DNA from 3 places in the Streptomyces sp. C genome. Region 2 is predicted to be linked to each of the others. Evidence: predicted binding sites of a transcription regulator. Region 2 holds the regulator's gene; each other region holds the start of a gene.

Region 1 (7,592 bases), 1.7 Mb from region 2:
GCGGTCAGCTCCCGCGCCAGCGCGGCGTCGACGGTCCGGGGGCTGCCCGGGGCGAACACGAACCCGACGGCGTCGGCCCCGGCCTCCACGGCCACGTCCACGTCGTGGGGGGTCTTCAGCCCGCAGATCTTGACGAACACGCTCTTCCCGTCGCTCATGCCGTCAAGTCAACCAAACGCGGCTCTGCCACGCCGATACGTCCCACGTTGCGGGCGGCCAACCGGCCCCGGGGCTCAAGTACCGAGAGTCCGAGCGCCCTGTCTGTGGAATGGGTGGTGGGCGGAGCCCACCACCACCCACCACCCTCCCAACCGCCGCCCATACCAGGCCGGATGACGATCCGTGATCGGCTTGCCACGCAGGGCCATCAGGCCCTACCTTGCGGCTGGAAACGAAAATCGGCCCCCGCCGGTGCGCCAACACCGAACGAGGGCCTGACCAAACGAGATCGGACACAACGATCCCCATGGATGACAGCCAGCTTAGTGCTGCCCCGCACCCCCAGGCCAAGCCCGGCTACGGCAAAATCGCCGCACCGGAGCAAGCGCCCCGCACCGCCCGCGACTTCGCCCACCTCCCGGCCCGCGAGGCGGCCGTCGCCGGGTACCTCGACCGGCTGCCGGACGGCGCCGACATCAGCGTGAAGACCCTGGCCGCGGTCCTGCCCCTGTGGGGCCAGTGCGCCCTGCGCACCGCCCTCAACCGGCTGGCCACCGCCGGGCACCTGCACCGCGTCCGCCGGCGCCTGCCCGGCCCGGTCACCCGCTGGGTCACCCGTACGTACTTCTCCCGCACGCCCCGCGACGGCGCCTGGTGGGCCCGGTTCACCCAGAGGGATTCCCCCGCACCGACCGCCCCGCCACCACCCGCACCGGTACCCCCGGCTCCTGCCGACGCCCCCGATGCCACGGGACCCGACGCCTACGGCATCCTCGCCTCCCTCGGCCGCACCGCCCCCGCCCTCGCGCTCTCCAAGGCCGACTGCACGGCCCTCGCCCCGCTCCTGGTCCCCTGGCTGGCCCGGGGAGTCACCCCCGACCGGATCCGGCTCGCCCTCACCGCCGGCCTGCCGACCCCGGTCCACCACCCGGCGGCCCTGGTCCGCAGACGCCTGGAGACCAAACTCCCCGCCGCACCACCGGCCCCGGCCCCTGCCCCGCCGGCGGAAGAAGCCCCACCCCCGGCCCGCGCCGAGTGCACCGAATGCCGCGCCCCCGGCCCGCCGGGCGCCTTCACCGACGGCCGCTGCCGCGCCTGCCGCCCCGACGCCCCCCGCCCGCCGGTGTTCACCCCGACCCTCACCCCGGCCGAGGTCCGCGCCCACGCGACCCGCATCCGCGAAGGGAACCGCCGATGACCAGTCCGCCGCTCCACCGGCGCCGAACACGGGCACCATGGAGTCGAGGAGGCGACCCCATGACCCCCAGCACCGCCGCGCACGCCCAGATGACCCTGACGGACTTCGAGACGCTGGCCCGCCGCGCACCCGAGACGGTCACGCTCGAATTCGTCAACGGAAAGCTCGGAGTCAAGCCGTTGCCCGATCAGCGCCACGGCGCCATCGTCATGTGGCTGCTGCGCCAGTGCATGCAGCAGCGCCCGGAGCTCGCCCTCTACCCCGAACAGGGGCTGAAGGTGGAGAGCTACCGCACCGGACGGGCCCGCGCGGACGGCGCGCTCGCGCCGTACGACCACTACGCCGCCCAAGAGGGCGAGTGGGCGGATCCCGCCGGGACACTGATGGTCGTGGAGGTCACGTCCTTCGACCCCGACGCCGACCAGCGCGACCGGGACGAGAAACGCGCCGCGTACGCCCAGGCGGACATCCCGGTGTACCTCCTCGTCGACCGGGATCAGGACATGCTCACCGTCCACAGCGACCCCCAGGACGGCATGTACCGGCAGACCGTGTCGTACGCCTACGGGGAAGCGGTCACCCTGCCCGCTCCCGTGCGGATCACGCTGGACACCGAGAAGCTCAAGGACTACGCGAACTGAGCCCCCGGACAACGCCCGAGGGCGGCACCCCCTCCGTCGGGAAGGGGTGCCGCCCTCGTTCGAGAACAGCCGATCAGCCAGGGGCCGATCAGAAGTCCATGTCACCGCCCGGCATGCCGCCCGGAGCGGCGGCGGCCTTCTCCGGCTTGTCGGCGATGACGGCCTCGGTGGTCAGGAAGAGCGCGGCGATGGACGCGGCGTTCTGCAGCGCGGAACGCGTGACCTTCGCCGGGTCGATGATGCCCTCGGCGATCATGTCGACGTACTCGCCGGTGGCGGCGTTCAGACCGTGGCCGACGGCCAGGTTGCGCACCTTCTCCACGACGACGCCGCCCTCGAGACCACCGTTGACGGCGATCTGCTTCAGCGGGGCCTCCAGCGCGAGCTTCACGGCGTTGGCGCCGGTCGCCTCGTCACCGGTGAGCTCCAGCTTCTCGAAGACCGAGGAGGCCTGCAGCAGGGCCACGCCACCGCCGGCGACGATGCCCTCCTCGACGGCCGCCTTCGCGTTGCGGACGGCGTCCTCGATGCGGTGCTTGCGCTCCTTGAGCTCGACCTCGGTCGCGGCACCGGCCTTGATGACGGCCACGCCGCCGGCCAGCTTCGCGAGGCGCTCCTGGAGCTTCTCGCGGTCGTAGTCCGAGTCGGAGTTCTCGATCTCGGCGCGGATCTGGTTGACGCGGCCCTGGACCTGGTCGCTGTCACCGGCACCGTCGACGATGGTGGTCTCGTCCTTGGTGATGACGACCTTGCGGGCGCGGCCGAGCAGGTCGAGACCGGCGTTCTCCAGCTTGAGGCCGACCTCCTCGGAGATGACCGTGCCGCCCGTGAGGATGGCGATGTCGCCGAGCATGGCCTTGCGGCGGTCGCCGAAGCCCGGGGCCTTGACGGCGACGGACTTGAAGGTGCCGCGGATCTTGTTGACGACCAGGGTCGACAGGGCCTCGCCCTCGACGTCCTCGGCGATGATCAGCAGCGGCTTGCCGGACTGCATGACCTTCTCCAGGAGCGGCAGCAGGTCCTTGACCGAGCCGATCTTGGAGTTGACGATCAGGATGTACGGGTCGTCGAGGGACGCCTCCATACGCTCCATGTCGGTGGCGAAGTACGCCGAGATGTAGCCCTTGTCGAAGCGCATGCCCTCGGTGAGCTCCAGCTCCAGACCGAAGGTCTGGGACTCCTCGACGGTGATGACGCCTTCCTTGCCGACCTTGTCCATGGCCTCGGCGATGAGCTCGCCGATCTGGGTGTCGGCGGCGGAGATGGAGGCCGTGGAAGCGATCTGCTCCTTGGTCTCGACGTCCTTGGCCTGGGCCAGCAGGGCGGCGGAGACGGCCTCGACGGCCTTCTCGATACCACGCTTGAGGGCCATCGGGTTGGCGCCGGCGGCGACGTTGCGCAGGCCCTCGCGGACGAGCGCCTGGGCGAGGACGGTCGCGGTGGTCGTACCGTCACCGGCGACGTCGTCCGTCTTCTTGGCGACTTCCTTGACCAGCTCGGCGCCGATCTTCTCGTACGGGTCCTCGAGCTCGATCTCCTTGGCGATGGAGACACCGTCGTTGGTGATCGTGGGCGCGCCCCACTTCTTCTCAAGGACGACGTTGCGACCCTTGGGGCCAAGGGTGACCTTGACGGCGTCGGCGAGCTGGTTCATGCCACGCTCGAGACCGCGCCGGGCCTCCTCGTTGAACGCAATGATCTTGGCCATGTGAAGTGGTCCTCCCGGACAGGGGTGGATTGCTCCGGACCGCGCCCGCGCCCGCGACGGACGGCCTGCGGATCCGGCGGTTCCGTCCCGCCGGACCCTGCGGGCCTCACCGGCCCGGTCCTCGTTTTAGTAGCACTCTCACCTGGAGAGTGCTAACGCCAATGATTAGCACTCGACCCCCACGAGTGCAAGCGGCTTCGGGCAACACGCGGGCGGCGTGGCCGTGACGCGGGGCTGACGCGGGGCGACACGCAGGAGGGGCCCACATCCCTGTCCGGGATGTGGGCCCCTCAAGCATCTGTGCGTGCGTCGGTGGCCGATCGCGTTCGCTCCGACTCAGCCGGCCGGCGCGAGCTTGACCATGTCCGCCTGCGGACCCTTCTGGCCCTGCGAGATCTCGAACTCGACCCGCTGACCCTCTTCAAGGGTGCGGTACCCGTCCATCTGGATGGCGCTGTAGTGGACGAACACATCCGCACCACCGTCGACCGCGATGAAGCCGTAGCCCTTCTCCGCGTTGAACCACTTGACGGTGCCCTGAGCCATGCCTAACTCCCCTATTACTGGCCCTTGCGCGGGACCGCACTTCGCGGTCCCGGGTCAGAACTTGCGCCGGAACGCCTCGACCGCGGCTGAATGTATCCGCACCGGTGCTGTCAGCAACAGGTCAATCCGACGAGAAATCTGGACACACGGAAACCTGAAAATAGGGTGAAAAGCTGGCATATTCCAGGGCAACTCGGGCCAGACAAGCGGCACCAAAGGCCCAAAAGGCACGCTCATGTTGACTCAATGTCAACCATCCGTCGACCCGCTCATATGCGGCGGGCAAGAACAGCGGAGGGGACTGCCCCAACTCTACCGCGCCCAATCAAGCAGAATTGCCCCCTCCGCTTTTAGCGGAGGGGGCAATTCTGATCTGAACGCGTCAGCCGCGGACGGAACCGCGAATCAGCAGCCGCCGGCGACGGCCGGGATGATCGAGACGCCGGCGCCGTCCGGCGTCGCCGCCTGCAGCCCGCCCTCGAAGCGCACGTCGTCGTCGTTGACGTAGACGTTCACGAAGCGGCGCAGCTTGCCCTGGTCGTCCAGGACGCGCGCGGCGATGCCCGGGTGGTTCTTCTCCAGGGACTCGATGACCTCGGCGAGGGTCGCACCCTCGGCCGGGACCTCGGCGGCGCCGCCGGTGTAGGTGCGCAGGATGGTGGGGATGCGGACGTTGACGCTCATGGCGCTACCGCCTTTCCGGATGTGTCAGGTCAGGGGGGAAGGGTCAGGCCAGGCCGGCGGCGCGGAACGCGTCCAGGCTCGGGCGGATGGTGGCGGTCTGGCCGCTGTCCGCGGCCACCGCCTCCAGGGTCTTGAGGCCGTCACCGGTGTTCAGGACCACGGTGGTCAGCGCCGGGTCGAGCTGCCCGTTCTCGATCAGCTTCTTCGTCACGCCGACGGTCACGCCGCCCGCGGTCTCGGCGAAGATGCCCTCGGTGCGCGCCAGGATCTTGATGGCCTCGACGACCTGCTCGTCGTTGACGTCCTCGACGTAGCCGCCGGTGCGCCGCGCGATGTCCAGGACGTACGGGCCGTCCGCCGGGTTGCCGATGGCCAGGGACTTGGCGATGGTGTTCGGCTTCTGCGGGCGCACCACGTCGTGGCCGGCCTTGAAGGCGGTGGACACCGGGGAGCAGCCCTCGGCCTGGGCGCCGAAGATCTTGTAGGGCTTGTCCTCGACGAGACCGAGCTTGACCAGCTCCTGGAGACCCTTGTCGATCTTCGTCAGCTGGGAGCCTGACGCGATCGGGATGACGATCTGGTCGGGCAGCTGCCAGCCGAGCTGCTCGCAGATCTCGTACGCCAGCGTCTTGGAGCCCTCGCCGTAGTAGGGGCGCAGGTTGACGTTGACGAAGCCCCAGCCCTCGCCCAGCGGGTCGCCGATGAGCTCGGAGCAGAAGCGGTTGACGTCGTCGTAGTTGCCCTCGATGCCGACCAGGTCGCCGCCGTAGACACCGGCCATGACGACCTTGCCCTGCTCCAGGTCGTGCGGGATGAACACGCAGGACCGGAAGCCCGCACGGGCGGCCGCGGCGCCGACGGCACCGGCCAGGTTGCCCGTGGAGGAGCAGGACAGGGTGGTGAAGCCGAAGGCGCGGGCGGCCTCGACGGCGATGGCCACGACGCGGTCCTTGAAGGAGTGCGTCGGGTTGCCGGAGTCGTCCTTGACGTAGAGCTTGCCGGTGACGCCCAGCTCCTTGGCCAGGTTCTCGGCGTCCACCAGCTTGGTGAATCCGGGGTTCAGGCTCGGCTTGGAGGCCACGTCCACCGGGACGGGCAGCAGCGGCGCGTAGCGCCAGATGTTGTTCGGACCGGCCTCGATCGCGGCGCGCAGGGCCTCCGGGTCGCCGAGCGGCAGCTCGTAGGCGACTTCCAGGGGGCCGAAGCACTCGACGCAGGCGAAGATGGGGCCGAGCTCGAAGCGGGTACCGCACTCGCGACAGGAAAGTCCGGTGGCGGGTCCGAGGTCGACAGAGGTGGCGACAGTCTGTGCAGCCATGATGGCGAGGCCCTTTCTCCTCATCTTCCCCATGGCGCACTTCGCCATGAGACGGAATTGGCACCTTCCCTAGCCGGGGCCTCGCGCTGGCGAGAACCGACTGGAGGGTTGCCGGGGCTTCAACGGGCCGTGTCCCTCTGCCCCTCTGGATGAGCGGTATGGCACCGGACACACGCGCTCTGCGGCGCGCCGGTGCGTTTGTGCGCGGGACCCCCGGCATGCGGTGGTCTCTCGCGTTGTTCAAGACTGTAACCGAAGGGACGGGCGGTTGAGACAGCCGTCCGAACCGCGAGATGGATCACAATTCGGCCCAAATGAGCCGAGTGCCGCAGAGACCAAGAGAAGCCCGAAACATGCCCAAGGGGTGCTGAGAGTGCTGGATGAGGTGGAGCGCTGGCTGGCAGACCGCTCCTGGTCCGCCGCCGACCGACCGCTCGACCAGCTGCTCGACCGGAAACGGGCGGCCGGGACGACGGTGAGCGTGGTGCTGCCCGCGCTCGACGAGGAAGCCACCGTCGGGGAGATCGTCGAGATCATCCGGCGCGACCTGATCGAGGCCCCGCCCGTCCCCCTGGTGGACGAGCTGGTGGTCGTCGACTCCGGCTCCACCGACCGCACGGCCGAGGTCGCGGCCAAGGCCGGCGCCCGCGTCGTGCACCGCGACTCGATCCTGCCCCGCATCCCGGCCCTGCCCGGCAAGGGCGAGGTGCTGTGGCGCTCCCTGCTGGCCACCACCGGCGACGTCGTCTGCTTCGTCGACGCCGACCTGCGGGACTTCGACTCCGCCTTCGTCTCCGGGATCGTCGGGCCGCTGCTCACCGACCCGCAGGTGCAGTTCGTCAAGGCCATGTACGACCGCCCCCTCGGCGACACGCCGGGGCAGGGCGGCCGCGTCACGGAGCTGGTGGCCCGCCCGCTCCTCAACCTCCACTGGCCCCAGCTGGCCGGCTTCGTCCAGCCGCTGGGCGGCGAGTACGCCGTACGCCGCTCCCTGCTGGAACGTCTCCCCTTCCCCGTCGGGTACGGGGTGGAGCTGGGCCTGCTCGTGGACGCGCTGCACACGGTCGGACTGGACGCGCTGGCCCAGGTGGACGTGGGGGTCCGGCTGCACCGGCACCAGGACGGGCAGGCCCTGGGCCGGATGGCCGCCGCGATCTACCGCACCGCGCAGCTGCGGCTCTCGCGCGGGCACCTCGTCCGGCCGGAGCTGACGCAGTTCGAGCGGGGGCCGGACGGGTTCGTGCCGCGCACGTACGCCGTGGACACGGAGGAGCGGCCGCCGATGGCGGAGATCGAGGAGTACGCGGGTCGGCGCGTGGCGTGACGAACCGGACATTT
Region 2 (7,592 bases):
CGCCGCGACCGTCAGCTCGCCCTCGAACCCCGCCGCGCGGGCCTGGCGTTCGAACTCCGACGGGTCCGCGTACCGCTGCGAGAAGTGCGTCAGCACCAGGTGCCGCACCCCGGCGTGCCGCGCCACCCGGGCCGCCTGTCCGGCGGTGAGGTGGCCGTGGTCCTCGGCCAACCGGACGTCGGCGTCGAGGAAGGTGGACTCGATGACCAGCATGTCGCAGCCCTCCGCCAGCGCGTCCACGCCCTCGCAGAGCCGCGTGTCCATGACGAAGGCGAACCGCTGCCCCGCCCGGTGCTCGCTGACGGCCTCCAGCGTGACCTCGCCCTCCGGCCGCTCCAGCCGCCCCTCGCGCTGGATCCGGCCCACGTCCGGCCCCTTGATCCCGTACCGCGCGAGCAGCGCGGGGACCATCCGGCGCCCGTCCGGCTCGGTCACCCGGTAGCCGAAGGACTCCACCGGGTGCGAGAGCCGCCGCGCCTCCAGGACGTACGAGGGCCCGCTCGCGAGCACCCCGTCAGCGGCGACCGGCTCCTCCCGCAGCGCCACGGTCTCCCGGTAGGCGGTGGCGTACCGCAGCCGGTCGAAGAACTTCTGCCCCGAGGCCGGGTAGTGCGCCGTCACGGGGTGCGGGACCTGGTCGAGGTTGATCCGCTGGATCACCCCGGCCAGGCCGAGGCTGTGGTCGCCGTGGAAGTGCGTGACGCAGATCCGGTTGATGTCGTGCGCCGCGACCCCGGCGCGCAGCATCTGCCGCTGCGTGCCCTCGCCCGGGTCGAAGAGGATGCCCTCGCCGTCCCAGCGCAGCAGGTAGCCGTTGTGGTTGCGGTGCCGGGTGGGGACCTGGCTGGCGGTGCCGAGGACCACGAACTCGCGTACGGACACGGCTTATCCGGGCGGCCACTGGAGGCCGCGGCCGCCGAGGACGTGCGCGTGGGCGTGGAAGACGGTCTGGCCGGCGCCGGCACCGGTGTTGAACACGATGCGGTAGCCGTGGCCGTCGACCTTCTCGTCGGCGGCGACCTGCCCGGCCTCGCGGAGCACGTCGGCGGCGATGGCCGGCTCGGCGGCGGCGAGGGCGGCCCCGTCCTCGTAGTGCACCTTGGGGATGACGAGCACGTGGGTCGGCGCCTGCGGGTTGATGTCCCGGAAGGCGACGGTGGTCTCCGTCTCGCGGACGAGCGTCGCCGGGACGGATCCCGCGACGATCTTGCAGAACAGGCAGTCCGCCTGCGGTTCCCCGGCCATTGCTGCGCCTCCCGTGACGTTGATCGCTCGGGGGGCATGCTACCCGTGCCCTGGCCGGGCGGTGCGGGCTATTCCGCTGCGCGGTCCCGGTTCCCCTACCCGCCCTTCCCCCGTTCCCCGGGGACTCCGCCCCCGGCCCCCCGCACCCGAACGCCGGCGGGGCTGCCGATAGCCCCGCCGGCGTTTGAGGCGCGGGTCCGGGCAGCGCCCGGGGAACGGAGGAAGGGCGGGCAGGGGACCGCCCCGCGCAGCGGCACCCTCGCGCCCAGGCCGGCCCGGCGGGGCAGCACCCTGCTCCGGCAACCGCCCGGCCAGGGCAAAGGCCCGGCCAAGGCAAAGGCCCGGCCAGGGCAGGGGCTACGACCAGCGCCCCGTGCGGGCCAGCAGGACGGCCGCGGCCGCCGTGCCGGCCGTCGACGTGCGCAGCACCGACCGCCCCAGCCGGTACGGCCGGGCGCCGGCCTCGGCGAAGACGGCCAGTTCCTCCGGCGAGACCCCGCCCTCGGGGCCGACCACCAGCACCACCGACCCCTTCTCCGGCAGCGGCGCCGTCGCCAGCGCCTCCGACGGGGTGTCGCGGTCCTCGTGCAGCACCACCGCCAGGTCGGCCTGCGCCAGCAGCGCGGCCACCTGCTTCGTGGACATCACCCCGGCCACCTCCGGGAACCGGACCCGGCGCGACTGCTTGCCCGACTCCCGCGCCGTGGAACGCCACTTGGACAGCGACTTCGCCCCCCGGTCGCCGCGCCACTGCGTGATGCACCGCGAGGCCTGCCACGGCACGATCGCGTCGACGCCGGTCTCCGTCATCGTCTCGACCGCCACCTCACCCCGGTCACCCTTCGGCAGCGCCTGCACCACGGTGATCCGGACGTCGGGCTCCGGCTCCTCCAGCACGCTCTCCAGGTCCATGACCACCAGCCGGTCCTTGCCCTCGGCCGCCTTGACCACGCCCTCGGCCCACCGGCCGCGCCCGTCCGTGAGGACCACGTCCTCGCCCGGGCCCAGCCGCTTCACGGACACCGCGTGCCGCCCCTCGGGGCCGTCCAGCACGAACTCCGGCCCCGCCGGAACCTCTTCGACCACGAACACGGGGGCCGTCATGACGTTCTCCTCATCTGCAATGCGTTCAACGCGTCCTGCGCTCCGGCCAGTTCGGCCGCCAGCACCTCCACCAGCTCCCCGGCCGGCAGCACCCGCGCCAACCGGTGCCCCTGGCCCGCCCACAGGGACATGCCCTGCGGGTCACCGGCCGCCGCGGCCGCCTTGCGCAGCCCCGCGGTCATGTGGTGGACCTGGGGGTAGGCGGCCGGCGCGTACGGCCCGTGCTCCCGCACGAAGCGGTTGACCAGGCCCCGCGCGGGCCGGCCCGTGAAGGCCCGGGTCAGTTCCGTGTGCGGGAACATCGGGTCGGTCAGGGCCTTCTTGTGCAGCGGGTGCGCGCCCGACTCCGGGCAGGCCAGGAAGGCCGTGCCGAGCTGCGCCGCGTCCGCTCCCGCCGCCAGCACCGCCGCGATCTGCGCGCCGCGCATCAGGCCGCCCGCCGCGGTGATGGGCAGGGCCACGGCCTCCCGTACCTGCGCTACCAGTGCCAGCAGTCCGACGCCGGCCGTGCCGTCGGTCTCCGGGTCGTCGCGCTGGGTGCCCTGGTGGCCGCCGGCCTCGATGCCCTGGACGCAGACGGCGTCGGCGCCCGCCGCCTGTGCGGAGCGGGCCTCCTCGACCGAGGTGACGGTGACGACGGTACGGGTGCCGGCCCCGCGCAGGCGGGCGAGCACGTCGGGCGCGGGCGTGCCGAAGGTGAAGGAGACCTCCGGGACGGGGTCCTCCAGCAGGATGGCCAGCTTCGCCTCGTACCCGTCGTCGCAGTTGCCGACGGTGTCCTCGGGGGCGAGCGAGACCTCGTACCAGCCGGCCTCCCCGGCCAGCTGCCCGCGGTAGGTCTCGACGGCGGCCGGGTCGACGTACCCGGTCTGCGGCATGAAGAGGTTCACGCCGAAGGGCCGCCGGGTGAGGCCGCGCGTCTGCTTGATCTCCTGGTACATGCCGTCGGCGGTCTTGTAGCCGCCGGCCAGGTAGCCGAGGCCGCCGGCCTCGCACACGGCGGCGACGAGCGGCGGGCAGGAGGCGCCGCCCGCCATGGGACCCTGCACGATCGGGTACTGGGGGAGACCGTTCGGTGCGGAGGACATGGACTGCATCGTGCCACGTCCCGGCCATCGGGCCGAACCGTCGCATTCGCCTGGCATAGTCCGCTTCCCCGGCATGTCCGGGAATCGCCCCGGACGGTCCGCCGGGAAGCACGGAGCCCGGCCCGGGACTCCCCGGACCGGGCTCGTACGACGTACCTCAGGCGGCCCGAGGGGCTGCCTCAGCGGCCGTTGAACGCGTCCTTCAGGCGGCTGAACAGGCCCTGCTGGCCGGGGGCGAACTGGCCCATCGGCCGCTCCTCGCCGCGCAGCTTCGCGAGCTGGCGCAGCAGTTCCTCCTGCTGGGCGTCCAGCTTGCCGGGGGTGGTGACCTCGACGTGGACGATCAGGTCGCCGCGGCCGCCGCCGCGCAGGTGGGTGACGCCCCGCCCGTGCAGCGGGATGGCCTGGCCGGACTGGGTGCCGGGCCGGATGTCGATCTCCTCCATGCCGTCCAGCGTCTCCAGCGGGCACTTGGTGCCCAGGGCGGCGGCCGTCATGGGGATGGTGACCGTGCAGTGCAGGTCGTCCCCGCGCCGCTGGAAGGTCGGGTGCGGCAGCTCGTGGATCTCCACGTAGAGGTCGCCGGCGGGGCCGCCGCCGGGGCCGACCTCGCCCTCGCCCGCGAGCTGGATCCGGGTGCCGTTCTCGACACCGGCGGGGATCTTGACGGTGAGGCTGCGGCGGGAGCGGACCCGGCCGTCGCCCGCGCACTCGGGGCACGGGGTCGGGACCACGGTGCCGAAGCCCTGGCACTGCGGGCAGGGGCGCGAGGTCATGACCTGGCCCAGGAAGGACCGGGTGACCTGCGAGACCTCTCCGCGGCCGCGGCACATGTCACAGGTCTGCGCCGAGGTGCCGGGGGCGGCGCCCTCGCCGGAGCAGGTGCCGCAGACGACGGCGGTGTCGACCTGGATGTCCTTGGTCGTGCCGAAGGCGGCCTCGTCCAGTTCCAGGTCCAGGCGGATCATGGCGTCCTGGCCGCGGCGGGTCCGCGAGCGCGGGCCGCGCTGCGAGGCCTGGCCGAAGAAGGCGTCCATGATGTCGGAGAAGTTGCCGAAGCCGCCCGCTCCGAAGCCGCCCGCGCCGCCACCGCCGCCCGAGGAGGACAGCGGGTCGCCGCCGAGGTCGTAGACCTGCTTCTTCTGCGGGTCCGAGAGGACCTCGTAGGCCGCGTTGATCTCCTTGAAGCGCTCCTGCGTCTTCGGGTCCGGGTTCACGTCCGGGTGGAGTTCACGCGCGAGGCGGCGGAAGGCCTTCTTGATCTCGTCCTGCGATGCGTCGCGGCGCACGCCGAGGACGGCGTAGTAGTCCGTGGCCACTTACGACTCCGCCAGGATCTGTCCGACGTAACGTGCCACTGCGCGTACCGCTCCCATCGTTCCGGGGTAGTCCATGCGGGTCGGTCCGACCACGCCGAGTTTGGCGACTGCTTCGCCGCCCGAACCGTAGCCGACGGACACGACCGACGTGGAGTTGAGCCCCTCGTAGGCGTTCTCGTGACCGATCCGTACGGCCATTCCCGACTCACCGGCCTCACCCAGCAGCTTCAGGAGCACGACGTGCTCCTCCAGCGCTTCGAGCACGGGCCTGATGGTCAAGGGAAAGTCATGTCCGAAGCGGGTGAGGTTGGCGGTGCCGCCGATCATCAGCCGCTCCTCCGCCTCCTCGGCCAGCGTTTCGAGAAGGGTCGCGAGGACGGCCTTGACGGTCGCCCGGTCGTCGATCTCGAACGACTCCGGAAGGTCCTGCACCAGCTGCGGCACGTCCGTGAAGCGGCGGCCGACGACCCTGCTGTTCAGACGCGCCCGCAGGTCGGCGAGGGAGTTCTCGCCGAAGGGGGTCTGGGTGTCGACGAGGCGCTGCTCGACGCGGCCGGTGTCGGTGATGAGTACGAGCATCAGCCGGGCGGGGGCCAGCGACAGCAGCTCGACGTGCCGCACGGTGGAGCGGGTCAGCGACGGGTACTGGACGACGGCGACCTGCCGGGTGAGCTGCGCGAGCAGCCGTACCGTGCGGCCGACCACGTCGTCGAGGTCGACGGCGCCGTCGAGGAAGTTCTGGATGGCCCGGCGCTCGGGCGTCGACAGCGGCTTGACGCCGGCCAGCTTGTCGACGAAGAGGCGGTAGCCCTTGTCCGTGGGGATCCGGCCGGCGCTGGTGTGGGGCTGGGCGATGTAGCCCTCCTCCTCCAGCACGGCCATGTCGTTGCGCACGGTGGCGGGCGAGACGCCCAGCCTGTGCCGCTCGGTGAGGGCCTTGGAGCCGACGGGCTCCTCCGTCCCGACGTAGTCCTGGACGATGGCGCGCAGCACCTCGAGTCTGCGTTCGCTGAGCATCGCGCACACCTCCGGATGCGGTCGGTCGTCGGTCTGGCCGTCGGGGCCGGTCCTGGCTCGTTGGCACTCTGCGCGTGTGAGTGCCAGAGATCCCCCGGTCAGTGTACGGCCGGGTAGTACGCCACAGGCAAGGGCGGCCTGCCAGGGTAGCGTCACCGCATGGACGTACGTTGGGAAGAGGCGGGCTGGGAAAGGGTCACCGGACGGGTCGGCCGGCGACGGCTGCCGGTGTGGGACTGCACCGTGGGACTGGTGGTGGGGGACGAGTCGATGCTGCTGATCGACCCGGGATCGTCCGTGCGCGAGGGCGCGCAGGTGCGGGCCGAGGCGGAGCGGCTGACGGGCCGGCGCGTGACCCATATCGCATTCACCCACGGACATTTCGACCACGTGCTGGGCGGGGCTGCCTTCGCGGGCGCCGAGTTCTTCGGGGCGGTCGGCCTGGAGCGGCTGCTGTCGGCGCCGACGGGCCGGGAGGAGGTGCGGATGAGCGCGGTCCTCCAGGGCCTGGCGGAGGAGGAGGCCGCGGAGGCGGCGGACCTGCTCCAGGCGCCCCGGCACCTGGTGTCGGGCGAGTGGACGCTGGAGCTGGGCGGGGTGCAGGTGCTGCTGGCGAACGTGGGGCCCGCGCACTCCGAGCACGACCTGGCCGTCTTCGTGCCGGGCGAGCGGGAGGCGGTGTTCTGCGGGGACCTGGTCGAGGAGTCGGGCGAGCCCCAGGCGGGCTCGGACGCGGTGCCGGGCCAGTGGCCGGCCGCCCTGGACCGGCTGCTGTCGCTGGGAGGCGACGACGCGGTGTACGTGCCGGGTCACGGAGCGCTGGTGGACGCGGAGTTCGTGCGTGCGCAACGCGACACACTGGCGGCCAGGTTCGGCGTGTCGGGGGCCTGAGGGCGCCGGCTCTCCTAGTGTCGGCCGGATGCGTGAGTACTCCCCCGACCTGACCCCGCAGTGGAAGCGCTCCAAGCCCGTGCCGGAGGTGCCGGCGGACCCGGACCTGGTGGTCGAGGTGGCGGGTACGGACTTCTGCGGCGCGGTGGTGGCCTGCGAGGCGGGCACGGTGACCCTGGAGGACCGCTTCGGCAAGCGCCGGGTGTTCCCGCTGGAGCCGAGCGGCTTCCTGCTGGACGGCGCGGTGGTGACCCTGACCCGCCCCTCACGGGGGCCCGCCGCGCCGGCCCGTACGGCTTCGGGGTCGATCGCCGTCCCGGGGGCGCGGGCGCGGGTGGCGCGGGCGGGGCGGATCTACGTGGAGGGGCGGCACGACGCCGAGCTGGTCGAGCGGGTCTGGGGCGACGACCTGCGCATCGAGGGCGTGGTGGTGGAGTACCTGGAGGGCGTGGACGACCTGGCGGCGGTGGTGGCCGACTTCTCCCCCGGCCCGGACGCCCGCCTGGGCGTCCTGGTCGACCACCTCGTACCGGGCTCGAAGGAGTCCCGGATCGCGGCCTCGGTGACGGGCCCGGACGTGCTGGTGGTGGGCCACCCGTACGTGGACGTCTGGCAGGCGGTGAAGCCGTCGGCGCTGGGCATCCGGGCCTGGCCGGAGGTGCCGCGGGGGCAGGACTGGAAGACGGGCGTCTGCCGAGCGCTGGGCTGGCCGGAGAACACCGGGGCCGCCTGGCAGCACATCCTGTCCCGTGTGACGTCCTACCGGGACCTGGAGCCGACGCTGCTGGGGCGGGTGGAGGAACTGATCGACTTCGTCACGGGTAGCGGTGAGGCCTGACGCCCTGGAAGGTGCCGAAGTCACTCGTGTCCAGCTCGATACCGAGCAGCTCCAGCGGCACTGACTCGCCGAACTTGGACAGCCTTTGCG
Region 3 (7,592 bases), 2.1 Mb from region 2:
CCGAAGAACGCCGGCGCGATCAGCAGCACGAGCGCGACGGCCATCGTGATGTAGATGAAGCGCTGGAGCAGCCGGTGGTCGCGCAGCAGCGCCACCACCAGGAGGCAGGCGGCGACGCCGACCACCGTCCACATCAGCTGGTCGGGCGCGTTGGCCGTGGAGTTCCACCGCTCGATGTACCCCTGGTCGAGCCGGTGGATGAGCACCAGCCCCAGCCCGGTGAGCAGCATCGCGAGCGGGAAGACCAGGGGGTCCGCGTAGGCCGCGAACCGGCGGATGCCCAGGTGCCCCACCAGGGACAGCAGCGTCATGCTGATGACGAAGCTGGTGAGGTGCTGGGGCAGCTCGCCGTTCATGGCCAGCCCGGCGCTGACGTGGCCGAAGACGGCGATGCCGATGACCAGGAGCAGCAGCAGCGCTTCGGTGCGGCGGCGGGCGCCCGCCACCGTTCGGGGCCTCAGTCCACGCACGGGATACCGCCGCCGTCGATCGCGCCCTGCTCCGGCCGGGGCGGCGGAGGGGCGGATGACGGGGGCGATGCGGGGGAAGGTGGGAGGGAGGGAGAAGAAGGGGACGGCGCGGCGTCCGGCGCGCTCGGGGTCGTCGCAGTGGTCGACCGTGGACCGATCTGCTCGGCAATGAGGCGCTTTATCTTCATATCTTCTACGACGTTGATGTCCTCCCCATGGTTCCTTCCGAAGCCCTCGACGGGGAGTGTCGTGAGCCGCGCTCCGGGATCCCCGGACCGCCGTCGGCCACTTATTCGGCCAGGTTCTGCGCGTCTTCGACCACGAGGATGCGCACGCCCCAAGCCCCACATACCGGGCAGCGGCTCCTCGGGCCCCGGGGCGCAGCGGTCCGGTTCCCGGTGGGTCGGGGTTCAGCCGAACGGGGGGTTCGGCGGCTGGAATACGTGGAACCAGCGGACCGTGTTGGCACTCCGCTTGACCGAGTGCTAATCGCCGGAATAGTGTCACACCTGGCACTCGCCCCCGGTGAGTGCCAACACAGCGACAGGCTGGTCCGGCACCCGCGACGACGGATCGACCTGGTCGCCACCTCAGACAGTTAACCCCGGATCTCCGAAGGGGGAGGTCGGATCGTGACGACCGCCAGCTCCAAGGTTGCCATCAAGCCGCTTGAGGACCGCATCGTGGTCCAGCCGCTCGACGCCGAGCAGACCACGGCCTCCGGCCTGGTCATCCCGGACACCGCGAAGGAGAAGCCCCAGGAGGGCGTCGTCCTCGCGGTGGGCCCGGGCCGCTTCGAGGACGGCCAGCGTCTCCCGCTGGACGTCAACGTCGGCGACATCGTGCTGTACAGCAAGTACGGCGGCACCGAAGTGAAGTACAGCGGCGAGGAGTACCTCGTCCTCTCGGCCCGCGACGTGCTCGCGATCGTCGAGAAGTAATTCGCTTCAAGAAGTTTGCTTGAGCTGCGCCCCTGGTCACCCCGCTGATTGCCGGGCGGCGAGGGGCGCGGTTCGTTAAACCCGAGTTTTCGAGAGGGCTGAACCGCTCCCATGGCGAAGATCCTGAAGTTCGACGAGGACGCCCGTCGCGCCCTCGAGCGCGGCGTCAACAAGCTTGCCGACACGGTCAAGGTGACGATCGGCCCCAAGGGCCGCAACGTCGTCATCGACAAGAAGTTCGGCGCCCCCACCATCACCAACGACGGCGTCACCATCGCCCGCGAGGTCGAGCTGGACGACCCGTACGAGAACCTCGGCGCGCAGCTGGTGAAGGAGGTGGCGACCAAGACCAACGACATCGCGGGTGACGGCACCACCACCGCCACCGTGCTGGCCCAGGCGCTCGTCCGCGAGGGTCTGCGCAACGTCGCCGCCGGCGCCTCCCCGGCCGCCCTGAAGAAGGGCATCGACGCCGCGGTCAAGGCCGTGTCCGAGGACCTCCTCGCGACCGCCCGCCCGATCGAGGACAAGTCGGACATCGCCGCCGTGGCCGCGCTCTCCGCGCAGGACGCCCAGGTCGGCGAGCTCATCGCCGAGGCGATGGACAAGGTCGGCAAGGACGGTGTCATCACCGTCGAGGAGTCCAACGCCTTCGGCCTGGAGCTCGAGTTCACCGAGGGCATGGCCTTCGACAAGGGCTACCTCTCCCCGTACATGGTCACCGACCAGGAGCGTATGGAGGCCGTCCTCGACGACCCGTACATCCTGATCAACCAGGGCAAGATCTCCTCCATCCAGGACCTCCTGCCGCTGCTGGAGAAGGTCATCCAGGCGGGTGGCTCCAAGCCGCTGCTGATCATCGCCGAGGACGTCGAGGGCGAGGCCCTCTCCACCCTCGTCGTCAACAAGATCCGCGGCACCTTCAACGCGGTGGCCGTCAAGGCTCCGGGCTTCGGCGACCGCCGCAAGGCGATGCTCCAGGACATGGCCACCCTCACCGGTGCCACCGTCATCGCCGAGGAGGTCGGCCTCAAGCTCGACCAGGCCGGTCTGGACGTCCTCGGTTCCGCGCGCCGCGTGACCATCTCCAAGGACGACACGACCATCGTCGACGGTGGCGGCAACGCCGCTGACGTCGCGGGCCGCGTCAACCAGATCAAGGCCGAGATCGAGTCCACGGACTCCGACTGGGACCGCGAGAAGCTGCAGGAGCGCCTGGCGAAGCTCGCCGGCGGCGTCTGCGTCATCAAGGTGGGCGCCGCCACCGAGGTGGAGCTCAAGGAGAAGAAGCACCGTCTCGAGGACGCCATCTCGGCGACCCGCGCCGCGGTCGAGGAGGGCATCGTCTCCGGCGGTGGCTCCGCGCTCGTCCACGCCGTCAAGGTCCTGGAGGGCAACCTCGGCCTGACCGGCGACGAGGGCACCGGCGTCTCCGTGGTCCGCCGCGCCGCCGTCGAGCCGCTGCGCTGGATCGCCGAGAACGCGGGCCTCGAGGGCTACGTCATCACTGCGAAGGTCTCCGAGCTCGACAAGGGCCAGGGCTTCAACGCCGCCACCGGCGAGTACGGCGACCTGGTCAAGGCCGGCGTCATCGACCCGGTCAAGGTCACCCGCTCCGCCCTGGAGAACGCCGCCTCCATCGCCTCCCTGCTGCTCACGACCGAGACCCTGGTCGTCGAGAAGCCGGCGGAGGAGGAGGCCGAGGCCGGTCACGGCCACGGTCACGGCCACAGCCACTGACGCGACGCGTCCGCGCGCTTCGACGAGAAGGCCCCCGCCCGCCGTTCACACGGTGGGACGGGGGCCTTCCCGTTTTCCGGGGCCGTCCGGGGCCGCCTGAGCGGGCGTCACTCCATCATGCCGAGCTGCCGCATCAGGCCCATGGCGTCGTAGTGCCACCAGCCTTCCTTGATCATGCCGTCCTGGCACCGGAAGACCGTGGTGCCCGTCATCGTGCAGGACTTGCCGGTGGGGGCGACGCCCATGAACTCGCCCTTGTGCGTGCCGGTCCAGGTCCACAGCGTGGTGACGTAGTCGTCCTGCGCCATCTGGGCGTCACGGGTGAAGGAGAAGTCGAAGGCGGCGCGCCACATCTCCACGTCCTCGCGGATCGCGGCATAGCCGTGCTTGTCCTCGGGGTTGGAGATGTCGTGGTCGCGGTAGTCCGGGGCGAAGATCTCCTCGATGACGGACATGTCGCCCTTCATCGCGATGTCGTCGTACATCCGGTTCACCATCAGGGTGTTGAGGTGCTCGTCGCGGACCGTGTCGAGGTTGGTGAACGTCGGCATGCCGTCGCACAGGGCCGTCATCTCGTGGAACATTCGGTCCGTCTCGGGGAGGTTGGAGTTCTTCATGGCCTCCTCGTACGAAGGGAACTCGACGAAGTTCACGTAGTGGTCCGTCTGGTCGCGGTCCTTGCCCACGACGCTGTGGGTGACCGTGCGCTTGCCCTGGCTCTGGGCGACGTACTTGTCCAGCAGGTCGTTCATCGCCTCGGGCTGGTGAGTCCGGTAATCAACCAGTTGTACGAATGTCATAGTGGGCTCCCGTGCTGGATGGGACGTGTCCAGTTTAGGGAGAATTCACCCGTTCAGCCCGGTCTACCGGTGGGTCACTGGGGCCCGTACCTACGGCCCGTGCGGGAGGAGACCCCGCCGAGGAGCCCGCGCGGCGTCAGCTTCACCACGCCCATCAGCGCCTTGTAGCGCGGGTCCGGGATCGACACGGTCTTGCCGCGCGCGAGGTCGGCGAGCGCGGCGGCCACCAGCTTGTCCGCGTCGAGCCACAGCCAGCCGGGGATGTTGTCCGTGCCCATGCCGGCCCGCTCGTGGAACTCGGTCCGCACGAAGCCGGGGCACAGGGCCATCAGGCGGACCCCGGAACCGCCGAGGTCCCGCGCGGCGCCCTGGGTGAACTGCACCACCCAGGCCTTGCTGGCGCCGTAGGTGCCGCGCGGTACGAAGGCGGCGACCGAGGCCACGTTGACCACCCCGCCGCGGCCGCGCGAGCGCATCGACTCCGTCGCCGCCGAGGTCAGTCGCAGCACCGCCTCGACGTGCACCTTCAGCATCGTCAGCTCGTCGGCCATGGAGACTTCCAGGTAGCGGCCCTTGTTGCCGAAGCCCGCGTTGTTGACGAGCAGGTCCACCGGGTGCGTACGGTCGCCGAGGCGGGTCTCGACGGCCTTGATGCCCTCCTCGGTGGAGAGGTCGGCGGCCAGCACCTCGGCCTCGATGCCGTGCCGGTCGTGCAGCTCGGTCGCCTGTTCGGCGAGCCGCTTGGTGTCGCGGGCCACCAGTACGAGGTTGTGGCCCTGGGAGGCCAGCCGCCGGGCGAAGGCGGCGCCGATGCCCGCCGTGGATCCAGTGATCAGCGCAGTCGTCATGTGCGCAAAATAGCCGCCCGTGCCGACCGGCGGGCCGTCGCGGGCACGTGCGTGCGATCCCGTGTTCCCCGGAGCCCGCGGAACACCCCCCCCGCGGGCCGCCCGCGCGGACCCTCCTCCCAAAGCGGCGGCTGGGGATTGGCGCCGCGGTCAAAGCCGGTCTTATGCTCGAAGGGTGATCGAGGCACGCCACCTCCGGATCCTGCGCGCCGTCGCCGGGACCGGTTCCTTCTCCGCCGCCGCCCGCGAGCTCGGCTGCACCCAGCCCGCCGTCTCCCAGCAGATGAAGGCCCTGGAGCAGTCGGCCGGGACCCCGCTGCTGGTGCGCGCCGGCCGCGAGATGCGGCTGACCCAGGCCGGTGAGGCCCTGGTGCGCCACGCCGCCGGGATCCTGGCCGGGCTGACGGCCGCCGAGGAGGAGGTCGCGGCCATCGCGGGGCTGCGGGCGGGCCGGGTCCGGCTCGTCTCCTTCCCCAGCGGGAGCTCCACGCTGGTGCCCACCGCGCTCGCGGCGATGCGCGCCGAGCACCCGGGTACGCGCATCTCCCTGGTCGAGGCGGAGCCCCCGCGGTCGGTGGAGATGCTGCGCGAGGGCGACTGCGACGTGGCGCTGGCCTTCCGCTACGCGGGGGCGTCCGCCGTGGCCGAGTGGGACGACCTGGTGGTCACCCCGCTGCTGACCGACCGGCTCGTCGGTCTGGTGCCCGAGGGGCACCGGCTGGCCGGCGCCGGGCGGGTGGGCATGGCGGAGCTGGCCGACGAGCCCTGGATCGCGGGCTGTCCGCGTTGCCGCCGCCATCTGGTGGAGGTGTGCGAGGGGGCGGGCTTCACCCCGCGGATCGACTTCGCCACCGACGACTACCCCGCCGTGGTCGGGCTGGTCGGGGCGGGGCTGGGGGTGGCGGTGCTGCCGGAGCTGGCGGTGGAGTCCGTACGGGCGAAGGGCGTGAGCGCCCTGGCCGTGGAGCCGGCCGTGGAGCGGGAGGTCGTGGCGCTGACGCTGCCGGACCTGGCGCGCGTACCGGCGGTGGCGGCGACCCTGGGTGAGCTGGTGCGGGCCGCCGCCGGCTGACCGTACGGGGGCGCACGGCCGGACGGGTGACGGCCCGGCCCCGGCCGTGGCCGCACGCACGGGGCGCGCGTGCGGATGTGAGGGAACGTTCCTTCAGGCCGTCAGTGCGGCGGTACGGGGCCGCTGGAGGCGGGGATCAGCCGGTGCCGTGCGCGGCCCATGAGTTCCTCGCGTTCGTCCTCGGTGAGGCCTCCCCACACCCCGTAGGGCTCTCGGACGGCGAGTGCGTGCGCGGCGCATTCCGAACGCACCGGGCAGCGCATGCAGACCTCTTTAGCCGAGGCCTCGCGCGCACTCCTGGCCGCGCCCCGCTCGCCTTCCGGGTGGAAGAAGAGGGAGCTGTCGACTCCGCGGCAGGCGGCCAGCAGCTGCCAGTCCCACAGGTCGGCGTTCGGTCCGGGGAGGCGGGAGAAATCTGCCATTGGTAGTCCTCTTGGTGCCGGGTACTACGCGGATACGGTCCATGTCTCCACACCTACTGTCGTAGTAGATGTAAATATGACTCATTGGGACCCTAGCCTCAGACACATGGCAAACGGAAGGAAAGCCGCCAAATAGGGCATAGCTCCAGATGGAGGACAGTTGGCTCGTGGCTCCGGCGTGGTGATTGCTTCCTCACGTAGAGTGCCGAAGGTGTTCGTCCGACCCGTAACTCTTTCGAGTGACCATCGTTGAGAGAGCGAGTGCGGTTGAAACGAGAGGTTCCCGGACAGGTGTCCGAGGGCATCGACCGCACAGGTGACGATACGTACCAGCCTGGAGGCTCAAGGTGACGCGCATCAGCAGCTGCGGAGGGCGGTCATGACTTCCGTCCTCGTCTGCGACGACTCCCCGCTTGCCCGAGAGGCGCTCCGTCGCGCGGTTGCCACCGTGCCCGGCGTCGAGCGTGTGACGACGGCTGCCAACGGCGAGGAAGTCCTCCGCCGCTGGGGCGCCGACCGCTCCGACCTGATTCTGATGGATGTACGGATGCCCGGCCTCGGCGGCGTCGAGACGGTCCGCCGGCTCCTCTCCGCCGACCCGGGCGCCCGCATCATCATGCTGACGGTCGCCGAGGACCTGGACGGGGTGGCCCTCGCGGTCGCCGCCGGCGCCCGCGGCTACCTGCACAAGGACGCCTCGCGCGCCGAACTGCGGGCCACGGTCACCCAGGCGCTCGCCGACCCGACCTGGCGACTGGCCCCGCGCCGGCTCCGCTCGGCCGAGATGGGGGCCGCCCCCACCCTGACCGCGCGCGAGATCCAGGTGCTGGAGGGCATGAGCCACGGCCGGTCCAACGCGGAGATCGGGCGCGAGCTCTTCCTCTCCGAGGACACGGTCAAGACGCACGCCCGCAGGCTGTTCAAGAAGCTCGGCGCCTCCGACCGGGCGCACGCCGTGGCGCTCGGCTTCCGCTGGGGTCTCGTCCGCTGACCGCGACACCGGCGGCCGGCGGCGGCCGCGGTCCCGTCCGCCGACGGCGGACGGGGCGGCAGGTGTCCGCCGGCGCCGCCCGGGGCGGAAGCCGGGGAAGTCCCGCCCGGCCCGGTGTCGCACCGGGGATTGGCGGGGCACAATCCGGGGGACGTGTCGCTTCGGGCGCGATGCCGCATCCTTGATGGTGTGCCGCATTCTTGGAGACGTCGAGTCCCGCGGGACGACGATTCGGGCCGAGCGGAGGGGAGGGCGCAGATGATGAGTTCCGGCGCACCCGCTCATAACGCTTCGATGCACAACACGGA

What was found. The regulator HrcA, encoded in region 2, represses chaperone genes, less so after heat shock. The targets are predictions, from matches to a motif close to TTNGCACTCNGNNNNNCNGAGTGCNAA.
Region 1: a site for HrcA is predicted at 3,872-3,898, ahead of groL (chaperonin GroEL). Genes of this name have one in related genera too.
Region 3: a site for HrcA is predicted at 933-959, ahead of groES (co-chaperone GroES). Genes of this name have one in related genera too.

The regions. Positions count from the first base shown of each region.
Region 1 covers NZ_GG657750.1:4,290,289-4,297,880, reverse strand. Annotated here, with positions in the region: gene SSNG_RS19315 (phosphoribosylanthranilate isomerase) at 1-158, opposite strand, end outside; gene SSNG_RS19310 (hypothetical protein) at 467-1,357, shown strand; gene SSNG_RS19305 (Uma2 family endonuclease) at 1,417-1,998, shown strand; gene groL (chaperonin GroEL) at 2,087-3,706, opposite strand; gene SSNG_RS19295 (cold-shock protein) at 4,043-4,252, opposite strand; gene SSNG_RS19290 (MoaD/ThiS family protein) at 4,658-4,936, opposite strand; gene thrC (threonine synthase) at 4,980-6,254, opposite strand; SAM riboswitch class I at 6,272-6,410, opposite strand; gene SSNG_RS19280 (glucosyl-3-phosphoglycerate synthase) at 6,628-7,578, shown strand.
Region 2 covers NZ_GG657750.1:2,594,715-2,602,306, forward strand. Annotated here, with positions in the region: gene SSNG_RS11495 (ribonuclease Z) at 1-882, opposite strand, end outside; gene SSNG_RS11500 (histidine triad nucleotide-binding protein) at 886-1,245, opposite strand; gene SSNG_RS11505 (16S rRNA (uracil(1498)-N(3))-methyltransferase) at 1,603-2,349, opposite strand; gene SSNG_RS11510 (nitronate monooxygenase) at 2,346-3,437, opposite strand; gene dnaJ (molecular chaperone DnaJ) at 3,617-4,756, opposite strand; gene hrcA (heat-inducible transcriptional repressor HrcA) at 4,757-5,773, opposite strand; gene SSNG_RS11525 (MBL fold metallo-hydrolase) at 5,933-6,664, shown strand; gene SSNG_RS11530 (DUF3097 domain-containing protein) at 6,693-7,502, shown strand; gene SSNG_RS11535 (Uma2 family endonuclease) at 7,480-7,592, opposite strand, start outside.
Region 3 covers NZ_GG657750.1:4,695,548-4,703,139, forward strand. Annotated here, with positions in the region: gene SSNG_RS21285 (FtsW/RodA/SpoVE family cell cycle protein) at 1-470, opposite strand, end outside; gene groES (co-chaperone GroES) at 1,103-1,411, shown strand; gene groL (chaperonin GroEL) at 1,523-3,151, shown strand; gene SSNG_RS21300 (ester cyclase) at 3,259-3,951, opposite strand; gene SSNG_RS21305 (SDR family oxidoreductase) at 4,026-4,799, opposite strand; gene SSNG_RS21310 (LysR family transcriptional regulator) at 4,975-5,871, shown strand; gene SSNG_RS21315 (WhiB family transcriptional regulator) at 5,973-6,293, opposite strand; gene SSNG_RS21320 (response regulator transcription factor) at 6,673-7,284, shown strand.